2 regions of the Neorhizobium sp. 05N33 genome follow, and region 1 is predicted to be linked to the other one. Evidence: predicted binding sites of a transcription regulator. Region 1 holds the regulator's gene; the other holds the start of a gene.

What was found. The regulator LexA, encoded in region 1, represses DNA repair genes until DNA is damaged. The targets are predictions, from matches to a motif close to TGTTCNNNNTGTGTTCNG.
Region 2: the regulator LexA is predicted to act here: its motif matches at 2,527-2,544, upstream of dnaE (DNA polymerase III subunit alpha).

What each region holds. Positions count from the first base shown of each region.
Region 1 is NZ_JBFTNK010000016.1:32,920-38,409, forward strand. It holds gene eno (phosphopyruvate hydratase) at 1-1,155, opposite strand, end outside; gene kdsA (3-deoxy-8-phosphooctulonate synthase) at 1,266-2,114, opposite strand; gene AC1DLT_RS26465 (VOC family protein) at 2,118-2,987, opposite strand; gene lexA (transcriptional repressor LexA) at 3,188-3,907, shown strand; gene AC1DLT_RS26475 (ComEC/Rec2 family competence protein) at 3,888-5,490, opposite strand, start outside.
Region 2 is NZ_JBFTNK010000007.1:189,464-194,953, reverse strand. It holds gene dnaE (DNA polymerase III subunit alpha) at 1-2,281, opposite strand, end outside; gene AC1DLT_RS19400 (ABC transporter ATP-binding protein) at 3,425-4,108, opposite strand; gene AC1DLT_RS19395 (lipoprotein-releasing ABC transporter permease subunit) at 4,123-5,430, opposite strand.

The DNA of each region.
Region 1 (5,490 bases):
CTGCCCGCAATTGGTGGCGACGGCGAGATCGGCGATCGTCGAGTCTTCGGTTTCACCCGAGCGGTGCGACATGACTGCGGTGTAGGCCGCCTTGTGGGCAGTCTCGACGGCATCGAGCGTTTCCGACAGCGAGCCGATCTGATTGACCTTGACCAGGATCGAATTGGCGACGCCCTGCCTGATGCCATCGCGCAGGCGCGACGAGTTGGTGACGAACAGATCGTCGCCGACGAGCTGGCACTTGGCGCCGATCTTGTCGGTCAGGTACTTCCAGCCGGCCCAATCGTCTTCGGCCATGCCGTCTTCGATCGAAATGATTGGGTATTTTGCTGCAAGCTCGGCGAGGTAATCGGCCATGGCTTCCGGCTCGAGCGTGCGGCCCTCGCCTTCCATCTCGTACTTGCCGTTCTTGAAGAATTCGGTCGAGGCGCAGTCGAGCGCCAGGCAGACGTCGTCGCCTGGGGTATAGCCGGCCTTCTCGACCGACTTCATGATGAAATCGAGGGCTTCCGGCGCGCTCTTCAGGCCCGGTGCGAAACCACCTTCGTCGCCGACATTGGTGTTGTGACCCTGGGCCGCCAGTTCCTTCCGCAGGACGTGGAAGATCTCCGAGCCCATGCGCACGGCGTCCTTCAGCGTGTCGGCGCCGACCGGCATGATCATGAATTCCTGGAAGTCGATCGGATTGTCGGCATGGGCGCCGCCGTTGATGATGTTCATCATCGGAACCGGCAGGACATGCGCATTCGGACCGCCGACATAACGGTAGAGCGGCAGGCCCGAGGTCTCGGCGGCAGCCTTTGCAACGGCGAGCGAGACGCCGAGGATGGCATTGGCGCCGAGGCGCGACTTGTTCGGCGTGCCGTCGAGCGCAATCATGGTCTTGTCGATATGGATCTGGCTCTCTGCATCGAAACCGCCGATCGCATCGAAGATCTCGGTGTTGACGGCTTCGACCGCCTTTTCGACGCCCTTGCCGTGATAGCGCTTGCCGCCGTCACGCAGCTCGACGGCTTCATGTGCGCCGGTGGAGGCGCCCGACGGAACGGCCGCACGGCCCATCGAACCGTCTTCCAGATAGACATCCACCTCAACGGTCGGATTGCCGCGGCTGTCGAGAATTTCGCGGGCGATGATATCGGTGATGGCGGTCAAGGGTCTCTCCCTGGGTTTGAACTTGACGTCACGAGGTCACTGAAAATGTCTCATAATCAATGACACGAAAATTACAATCGAAGCAGTTTGCGTGCTTTTTGTGGGCGCGCTCACGCCGCCTTGGCGACGGCGTCGAGGGCAAGCAGCTTTTCGAGCAGCCGCGGCATGTCCTTCAGATGCACCATGTTCGGGCCGTCCGAGGGAGCATTGTCGGGGTCCTGATGGGTTTCCACGAAGACGCCGGCGACACCGACAGCCACGGCTGCGCGCGCCAGCACCGGCACCATGGTGCGGTCGCCGCCGGTCGAAGCGCCCTGCCCGCCCGGCTGCTGCACCGAATGCGTCGCATCAAAAATCACCGGCGCGCCCATTGACGCCATGATCGGCAGCGAGCGCATATCGGAGACCAGCGTATTATAGCCGAAGGACGCGCCGCGCTCGCAAAGCAGCACATTCGGATTGCCGCTCTGGGTGAACTTCGCAAGCACGTTCTTCATGTCCCAAGGCGCCAGGAACTGGCCCTTCTTGACGTTGATGACGCGGCCGGTCCTGGCCGCCGCAATAAGCAGGTCGGTCTGGCGGCAGAGGAAGGCCGGGATCTGCAGGATGTCGACCGTCTCGGCCACGACGGCGCACTGCTCTTCCGTGTGAATGTCGGTCAGAACCGGGAAGCCGAACTCTTTCTTGAGGTCGGCAAAGATTTCCATGGCGGTTTCGAGCCCGAGGCCGCGCTTGCCTGAAATCGACGTGCGGTTGGCCTTGTCGTAGGAGGACTTGTAGACGAGGCCGATGCCGAGCTTGCTGCAGAGTTCCTTCAACGCGCCTGCCATCATGAAGGCGTGGTCGCGGCTTTCCATCTGGCAGGGACCGGCGATCAGCGACAGTTTTGCGTTCTGCGCGAAAACCACCTTGCCGCCTCCTTCGCCGACGGAGACGCTGGAGTTTGCGGTAACTTCCATGATCTATTCCTCGAAGCCGAACAAAACACCCTGGCCGGGCGCCGCCGAGACGAGAACGCGGCCCTCCCGGCGGACGAATGCGACGTCATTAGCAGCAAGGGTGATCTCTGTCACGGCAAGATCGGCGGTTTTGAAGATGACCGCCCGGCCGCGCAGTCCTTCGGCGCCCGGGGTCGGCTGAACCGCAAATTCCGCCTCGAGCTCCCGATCCTGCAGGATCCGGATGCGGGCATTGGCCGCGGCAAGCTGGAGCGGTGCAGCCTCCGGCGCGGCCTTGGTCAGCAGCACCTGTTCGACCAGCGGAGCGAAATCGGCAGGTGTCGGGGCCGACAGGATGATTTCGCTCAGGCCGGTGACGGTATTGGCATGCCGCTCCAGCTCGCGGTCGGCAGGCAGCGGGTTGATGCGCTGGCAGGAAAACAGGAAGAACTCGGGCGCGCGGTCATCGCCGGCGAATGCCAGCCGGAAGCTCGCCTGCGTCTCGGAACCGTCGGCCAGGATCATGCCGCGGGAAAATTCGAGCACGTCGCCTGCCGAAACGCCGCGCATCTTGAAACGCGCATGATCGGCCATCGCATCGCGGGTCGCGACAACGAGAGCGGAAAAGCCCTGCCGGTTGGACGTCTTGCGGAAGGCGAGATCGCGAGCCGTGAAAACGTTGCCGCGCTTTGCCGCAACACCCGCATGGCGTCGGTTGGCAAGAGCCAGCGGCTCCAGGTAGGTCCCATCCGAGAAGAACACGCAAGCATTGGCGGTGCCGAAAGGATGAAAAGCATCCGGCGCAACTGTAAAACCGAGCTCCGTGAGCCGGGAACGCGCAGCGGTAAGTCCCGCCACCGGCAGCACGAGATGATCGATCGGTCTTGCGTTCACGCGAGGGCCCCCTGAATTGGAATCGCAAAGCTACTTTGGCAGCGGGCTGGCGCCGCGCAAGTGGTGTGACACCAGATATCTGGCACGCATCTATGAAGAAAAAATCATCATACTTCACAGAAATTTAGGGACTTGCGGAACACATATGGAACATATAGTGTCCGTTCTGGATTTGTTTCCGACTCTGAGGGTGCCAAAAGATGCTCACGCGCAAACAACAGGAATTGCTTCTGTTCATTCACGAACGCATGAAGGAATCCGGTATCCCGCCGTCATTCGACGAAATGAAGGACGCGCTCGACCTTGCGTCCAAGTCCGGAATCCATCGTCTGATCACGGCGCTCGAGGAGCGCGGCTTCATCCGCCGCCTGCCGAACCGGGCCCGCGCGCTGGAAGTCATCAAGCTCCCGGAAGCCTATTCGCCGAGCATTCAGCCGCGGCGCGGTTTTTCGCCCAGCGTCATCGAGGGCAGCCTCGGCAAACCGCAGCCGGCCGCAGCACCTCAGAAACTCGCGGCCAACGATGGCTCGTCGAACGCCACGACCGTTCCCGTCATGGGCCGCATCGCCGCCGGCGTGCCGATCTCGGCGATCCAGAACAACACGCACGACATCTCCGTGCCGGCCGAGATGCTCGGCTCCGGCGAGCATTACGCGCTGGAGGTCAAGGGCGATTCGATGATCGAGGCAGGCATTCTCGATGGCGACACCGTGATCATTCGCAACGGCACGACGGCCAATCCCGGCGACATCATCGTGGCGCTGGTGGACGATGAGGAAGCGACGCTGAAGCGTTTTCGCCGCCGCGGCGCCTCGATCGCGCTCGAAGCCGCCAACCCCGCCTACGAGACCCGCATTTTCGGGCCTGACCGGGTGAAGATCCAGGGCAAGCTCGTCGGCCTCATCCGCCGTTATCACTGATCAGCTGCCGGAGCGGTTCCGGCAACGCGTTGTCGAAACTCTGGCTTCGCCAATCGTAGTGGCGGTGCCTAGTCCAGGGCCGGTCCTCGGCCGCCATTGCGGCACGGACCTGCCAGCGTCGCATGTCGCCCGTGTCGTTCAGCGAAATCTCCAGCGCGCCGGTCTTTCTGAGCGTCGTGCCATTGATCATCAGTCCGCCGGACCGGCATCGGTCGAAGCGTGCCCGCGGGGCGATGACAAGATCGGCGGCGTCGCAGGCAGCGCCGGCGTAACGGCCGTCTTCTACGGCCACGATGATGGCATTGCCCGTGCTTGCGGCGCACCAGGCCTTAGGCTCGCAGGTGAAGCGGTCGGAAGTCACCTGGCTTATTCGCAACCTCACTGTTTCGAGTTCCGCCGAGGTCAACTCGCGGCGCTTATCGTTTTTTGCGCCTGCTGGTTTGCGGTCGGGCGGCTTGTCCCTGGCCGGCGACATGTCCGGTTTGGTCGGGTCGCCGAGCAGAAGCGCCCTCTTCCACTGGTCGTAGATGAAATCAGGCGGGCGGGCGCGGTTGGTGGAAACCTGTTCCCCGTTTACGAGCGCCACCATTGTCCCGTCTTCCGAGACCAATATATCCGCCAGAGGCGTCGATCGCTCATGCCAGGAAAGCAGCAGAGCGGTCACCATCAGCGGCGGACCGATCAGCCTTAGCTTCGTCCTGAGCAGGGTCAGCAGCAGGAAGCCTGCCGTTGAGACCGTCAGGAACCATGGATGCTGGCGGCCTATCCCGACATCGCCACCCCAGGCAGCCACGTGCCCGGCAATAGCGATCACCGCTTCCAGGCCAAGGCCCATGAGCTTCATGAAGGGAGCATCAAGGCCGAAGGGCATCAGTAGCATGCCGACCAGACCGGCCGGCATCACCACGAAGGAGATGATCGGCATGGCTGCGAGGTTTGCGGCGAGGCCATAGGTGGCGATGCGATGAAAATGCTCGACCGAAAACATCGCGGTCGAAACGCCGCCGATCAGCGAGGTGACGAAGACGCCGGCTGCGAAGTTCCACGATGCCAGGATAGGCATCACCATGCGGTGACGGAACGGCAGAGGCTGAGGATCGCGGCCTTCGGCCCTCTGTTTCCAGAGCGCATAACCGGCGACCAGGGCGGCGGTGGCGGCAAACGACATCTGGAAGCTCGGCCCGAGCATTTCCGAGGGCGACATGGCGATGATGACGAGCGCGGACAGCGCCACATTGTGCAGGCTGATCGACGGTCGGTCGAAGAGGACGGCAACCAGCATGATTGCCATCATGATGTAGGCCCGCTCGGCCGAAACGCCGAAACCGGAGATCAGGTAATAGGCGGTGACCATTATCAGAGCGCCGAGTGCGGCGATCTTCTTCACCGGATAGGCGTGGCCGAAGCCCATAAAGACCGCGAGCACGGTCCGCACGCCGACGAAGAAGATACCGGCGGCGAGCGCCATGTTCAGTCCGGAAATGGCGACGATATGGGCTAATCCCGAAAGCCGTAAAGCTTCGGTCGTTCCCTTGGAGATCGCCCGGCGTTCGTCCGTCACGATTGCCGCAGCAAAGGCGCCG
Region 2 (5,490 bases), on a different contig from region 1:
TGTTGTTGGCCTGCGGCTTGGAGACGCCGTTCTTGATGGCGCCGTCGACAAAGCGTTCGCTCTGCTGGTCCATCTCCGCCTTGATCTTCTTGCCCATGGCGCGGCGCAGCAGGTCGGCCTCGCCGAGCGAATAGCCCGAGAGTACCTGAGCGATCTGCATCACCTGCTCCTGGTAGACGATGACCCCTTGCGTCTCTTTCAGGAGATGGTCGATCATCGGATGGATCGACTCGATCTCCTCCTCACCGTGCTTGCGGGCGTTGTAGGTCGGAATGTTCTCCATCGGGCCCGGACGATAAAGCGCCACGAGCGCGATAATGTCCTCGATACAGTCCGGCCGCATGCCGATCAGCGCCTTGCGCATGCCGGCACTTTCCACCTGGAACACGCCGACCGTCTCGCCGCGCGAGAGCATCTCGTAGGTCTTGGTGTCGTCGAGCGGGATCTTGGCGAGATCGATCTCGATGCCGCGCTTGCGGCAGAAATCGACGGCGGTCTTCAGCACGGTCAGTGTCTTCAGGCCGAGGAAGTCGAACTTCACGAGGCCCGCCTGCTCCACCCATTTCATGTTGAACTGGGTGACCGGCATGTCCGAGCGCGGGTCGCGATACATCGGCACCAGCTTCGACAGCGGACGGTCGCCGATGACGATGCCGGCGGCGTGGGTCGAGGCGTGGCGGTAGAGGCCTTCGATCTTCTGGGCGATATCGAGAAGGCGGGCGACGACCGGCTCCTTGTCGGCCTCCTCCTGGAATTTCGGGTCCTCCTCGATCGCCTTCGACAGGGGCGTCGGGTTGGCCGGGTTGTTCGGCACCAGCTTGCAGATCTTGTCGACCTGGCCATAGGGCATTTCGAGCACGCGGCCGACGTCGCGAAGCGCGGCGCGCGCCTGCAGCGAACCGAAGGTGATGATCTGCGCCACCTGCTCGCGGCCGTATTTCTGCTGCACGTAGCGGATCACCTCTTCGCGGCGATCCTGGCAGAAGTCGATGTCGAAGTCCGGCATCGAGACGCGGTCGGGATTGAGGAAGCGCTCGAACAGAAGCGAGAAACGCAGCGGATCGACGTCGGTAATGGTGAGCGCATAGGCGACCAGCGAGCCCGCACCCGAACCACGGCCCGGACCGACCGGGATGCCCTGCTGCTTCGCCCATTTGATGAAGTCGGCAACGATCAGGAAGTAGCCCGGGAACTTCATCTTCTCGATGACGCTGAGCTCGAAATCCAGCCGGTCCCGATACTCCTGTTCGGTATAACCGCGGGTCATGCCGAGCGTCGCGATGCGCTCTTCGAGACCTTCGACGGACTGGCGGCGCAGCTCCTCCGCCTCGGCGCGCTCGGCTTCCGCCGGATCGTCGGTGGCGCCGGTGAAGCGCGGCAGGATCGGATTGCGGGTTTTCAGGACGAAAGAGCAGCGCCGGGCGATCTCGACGGTGTTTTCAAGCGCCTCCGGCAGGTCGGCAAACAGCTTTGCCATCTCCGCACGGCTCTTCAGATAATGGTCCGGCGTCAGGCGGAATCGCGTATCGTCCGAGACGATCGCGTTGTGGGCGACCGCCATCAGCGCGTCATGGGCATCGTAATCGGCCTTGGTAGGAAAGAAGGCCTCGTTGGTCGCCACCAACGGCAGGTCGTGGTCGTAGGCGAGCGTGACGATCTTGTGCTCGTGGCGCCGATCGTAGGCGCCGTGGCGCTGCAGTTCGACATAGAGCCGATCGCCGAAGATCTCCTTGAGCTTCAGCAACCTCGCTTCGGCAAGCGTAGCATTGCCTTCCTTCAGAGCCACGTCGACCGGACCGCTTCCTGCCCCGGTCAGCGCGATCAGGCCTTCGGTGCCGCCGTCCTCCAGCCAGGAGCGGCTGATATGGATGGACTGATGCCCCTCGTCGCCGAGATAGGCGCGGCTGATCAGGTCCACAAGCCGTTCGTAACCGACGGCATTGGCCGCCAGCACGACGATCGCCGGCAGCTTGGCGAGCTGCTGGTGGCTGTTGCGCCGCTCGTCCGACTGGTCTTCCATATCGATCGACAGCTGGCAGCCGATGATCGGCTGCAGACCGTCGCCGATCGCCTTCTGGGCGAATTCCAGCGCGACGAAAAGATTGTTGGTGTCGGTGATCGCGATCGCAGGCTGATTGTCCGCGATCGCCTTCGAGAGGATCTTCTTGAGCGGTAAAGCGCCTTCAAGAAGCGAGTAGGCGGAATGGACGCGCAGGTGAACGAATTGAGGACTGGCCCCCAGCTCTGCCGATCCCGATTTTACGTCCACATTGTCTGCCATATATCTGCGCCTTACCCGTTTGATGAAGCGGGAACAATCTCATGAATCAGGCTATTGTCTGGCGCAGGGCTTTGAGAGTCCAGTTCGGATTTCCCTCCTCAACGCCTTTCGGCAGAGGGACCGGCTGCAGCTCGGATCACATCGCCATCATGATCATCGAGAGGCTTGCCACGAAGGTGGCGATGGAAGCGAATGCGGCAATGTCACGAAGCAGGTCAGTCATCGTCGTCTCCCGTGTTCTCTTATGTTTTTATTTTGTTCTCATTTTGTTTGAGAGTCAATAAAAGAACATACCGGAAACAAACATATCGCGATATCCTCCCTCGCCTGGTAAACAAGGCGTTAACGGTTAGGATCGGCGGGATCGGCGCATGCGGATACGTCCGGACTGGATGACCATCCGGGCATGAGCATTTCGGACGGGGCGCTGAAAGCTGCCTCGTAAGATAAGTAATAAGTGACACCTCTCAGCGCCCCGTTCGGCGGTTATTATCCGCGACTTCGGTCCCTCTGCGATGACGGGGGTTGTGGGAACGGTTGCGCGCCCCTCCGGAGAGGGCGTCATGCACGCTCGCAGACCAGGATGCCGCAGGCCATGACCGCCGCCCGGCATCGTCTTCCACCTGCGCCGCGCAATCCGGGTTTTTGAAAAACCCTCGGACGCCGCGCGGCGCGGCCCCATCACCCTGTGTGCCTCACAGGCACGCCCGGCGCACCATGACGGAAAACGAAACGAGAAGTCGGTCCGACAGCTTCTCATCCGTCCCGCGTCGCCGGAGGGAGACCATTTTCCGCGGACCCGAACGCCAAGGTTTTGCGTCTTGCCCTTGACGTCCGCGCCGGTCCCGCCTCGCCGGCACGCCTGCCGGTGTATCCGCGACGGAACGGGGGGATTGTAGGCGCGGGCCGGAAGGGCGGGGATGAGAGGGAGGTTAAGTGCTTGATAGGGTTGGCTGGGAGGTGCGAATATGCCCGGATGGGTTGGCGTTCAAAGGGTGGATCCTCGGGTCAGCCCGAGGATGACGACCTTGGATGCCGAGGGTGGCGACCTTGGATGACAGGCGCCTATCCTCCCTCATCCGCCGCCCTCTCCGTCATCCTTGGGCTTGCCCCAAGGATCCAGACGCACGGATGTCCGCCTCTTCACATCTCGACGACTTTGCCGCCCTCGATCGTCACGCGACGGTCCATGCGGCTGGCGAGGTCGTGGTTGTGGGTGGCGATCAGGGCCGCGAGGCCCGACTGGCGCACCAGCGCCTCCAGCGCGTCGAAGACATAGGATGCGGTCTTCGGGTCGAGATTGCCGGTCGGTTCGTCGGCGAGGAGCACGCGCGGGGCGTTGGCGACGGCACGGGCGATCGCCACGCGCTGCTGCTCGCCGCCGGACAGTTCGGAGGGGCGGTGCTCGGCGCGGTGGCCGATACGCATATAGTCCAGAAGCTGGCTTGCCCGCTCCTTCGCCTCGGCCTTGGAAAGGCCGGCGATCAGCTGCGGCATCATGATGTTCTCAACCGCGGAAAACTCCGGCAGGAGATGGTGGAACTGGTAGACGAAACCGATCTGGTTGCGGCGCATCGCAGTGCGCTCCGCATCGGGAAGTCCGTTGCAGGCATGTCCGCCGAGAAACACCTCGCCGGCGTCGGGATGTTCGAGCAGGCCGGCGAGATGCAGAAGCGTCGACTTGCCGGTGCCAGACGGGGCGACCAGCGCGACGATCTCGCCGGTCTTCAGGTCGAAATCAGCCCCCTTCAGGATCGAAAGCGTGGTCTCGCCCTGGCCATAGTGACGTTCGACGCCCGAGAGCTGCAAGACGGTTTTGGGTGCCATGAAGGATGTGGGTCCTATTCGTATCGGAGGGCCTGGACAGGATCGAGCCGGGAGGCTCGCCAGGCCGGAAGGATGGTGGCGATGAAGGAAAGGACGAGCGCCATCATGACCACCGAGAAGGTCTCGCCAAAGCTCATCTCCGCCGGCAGCTGGCTGAGGAAATAGAGTTGCGGATCGAAGAGGATGGTGCCCGAGACCCAGGAGAAGAACTGGCGGATCGATTCGACGTTGAGACAGACGACCACGCCCAGCAGGACGCCGGCGAACGTTCCGACGATGCCGATCGCCGCCCCGGTCATGAAGAAGATGCGCATGATCGCCCCCGCACCCGCGCCCATGGTGCGCAGGATGGCGATATCGCTGCCCTTGTCCTTCACCAGCATGATCAGGCCGGAGATGATGTTGAGCGCCGCCACCAGCACGATCAGGGTCAGGATCATGAACATGACGTTGCGCTCCACCTGAAGCGCCGAGAAGAAGGTCTGGTTACGCTGGCGCCAGTCGGTGATGAAGATCTGGCGGCCCGCCGCCGCCTCGATCTTCGGGCGCAGGTCGTCGACGTTATCGGGATTGTCGATGAACAGCTCGATCGACTGAACGAGGCCTTCGGCATTGAAATAAAGCTGCGATTCCTCGAGCGGCATGTAGATGATCGTCGCATCGTATTCCGACATGCCGATCTCGAAAATGCCGGAGACCGGATAGGATTTGACGCGTGGATTGACGCCCATCGGCGTCACGTCGCCTTCCGGAGAGATCAGCGTGATCTGGTCGCCGGCGGAGAGACCGAGCTGGGCAGCGAGCCTGGAGCCCACCAGCACGCCCTGCCCCGAGGCAAAGCCGACCATGTCGCCCGACTTGACGTTGCCGGCGACCTCGGACAGCTTTTCGAGATCTTCCGGACGGACGCCGCGCACCAGCGCCCCGGAACCCGCACCGCCGCGGCCCGATGCCAGCGTCTGGCCCTCGACCAGGGGCAGCGCCATGCGGACGCCGGGGACCGCCGCGAATTTCTGGGTGAGTTCGGCATAATCGGTGAGCGGCCCGTCGATCGGCTGGACGATCATGTGGCCGTTGATGCCGAGAATGCGGGAGATGAGCTCAGTGCGGAAACCGTTCATCACAGCCATGACGATGATCAGCGTCGCGACGCCGAGCATGATGCCGATGAAGGAAAAACCGGCGATGACGGAAATGAAGGCCTCGCGGCGGCGCGAGCGCAGGTAACGCCAGGCGACCATCCGCTCGAAGGCCGAGAAAGGACCGGCCGCAGGCGAACCACCCGCCTTTACCGCTTCACCATTCGCCGCGACACTCGCCATGCCATTTCCTCAATCTGGTGGTCGCAATTCCTGACGGAAAACCGCTTCACACTTTTCCTG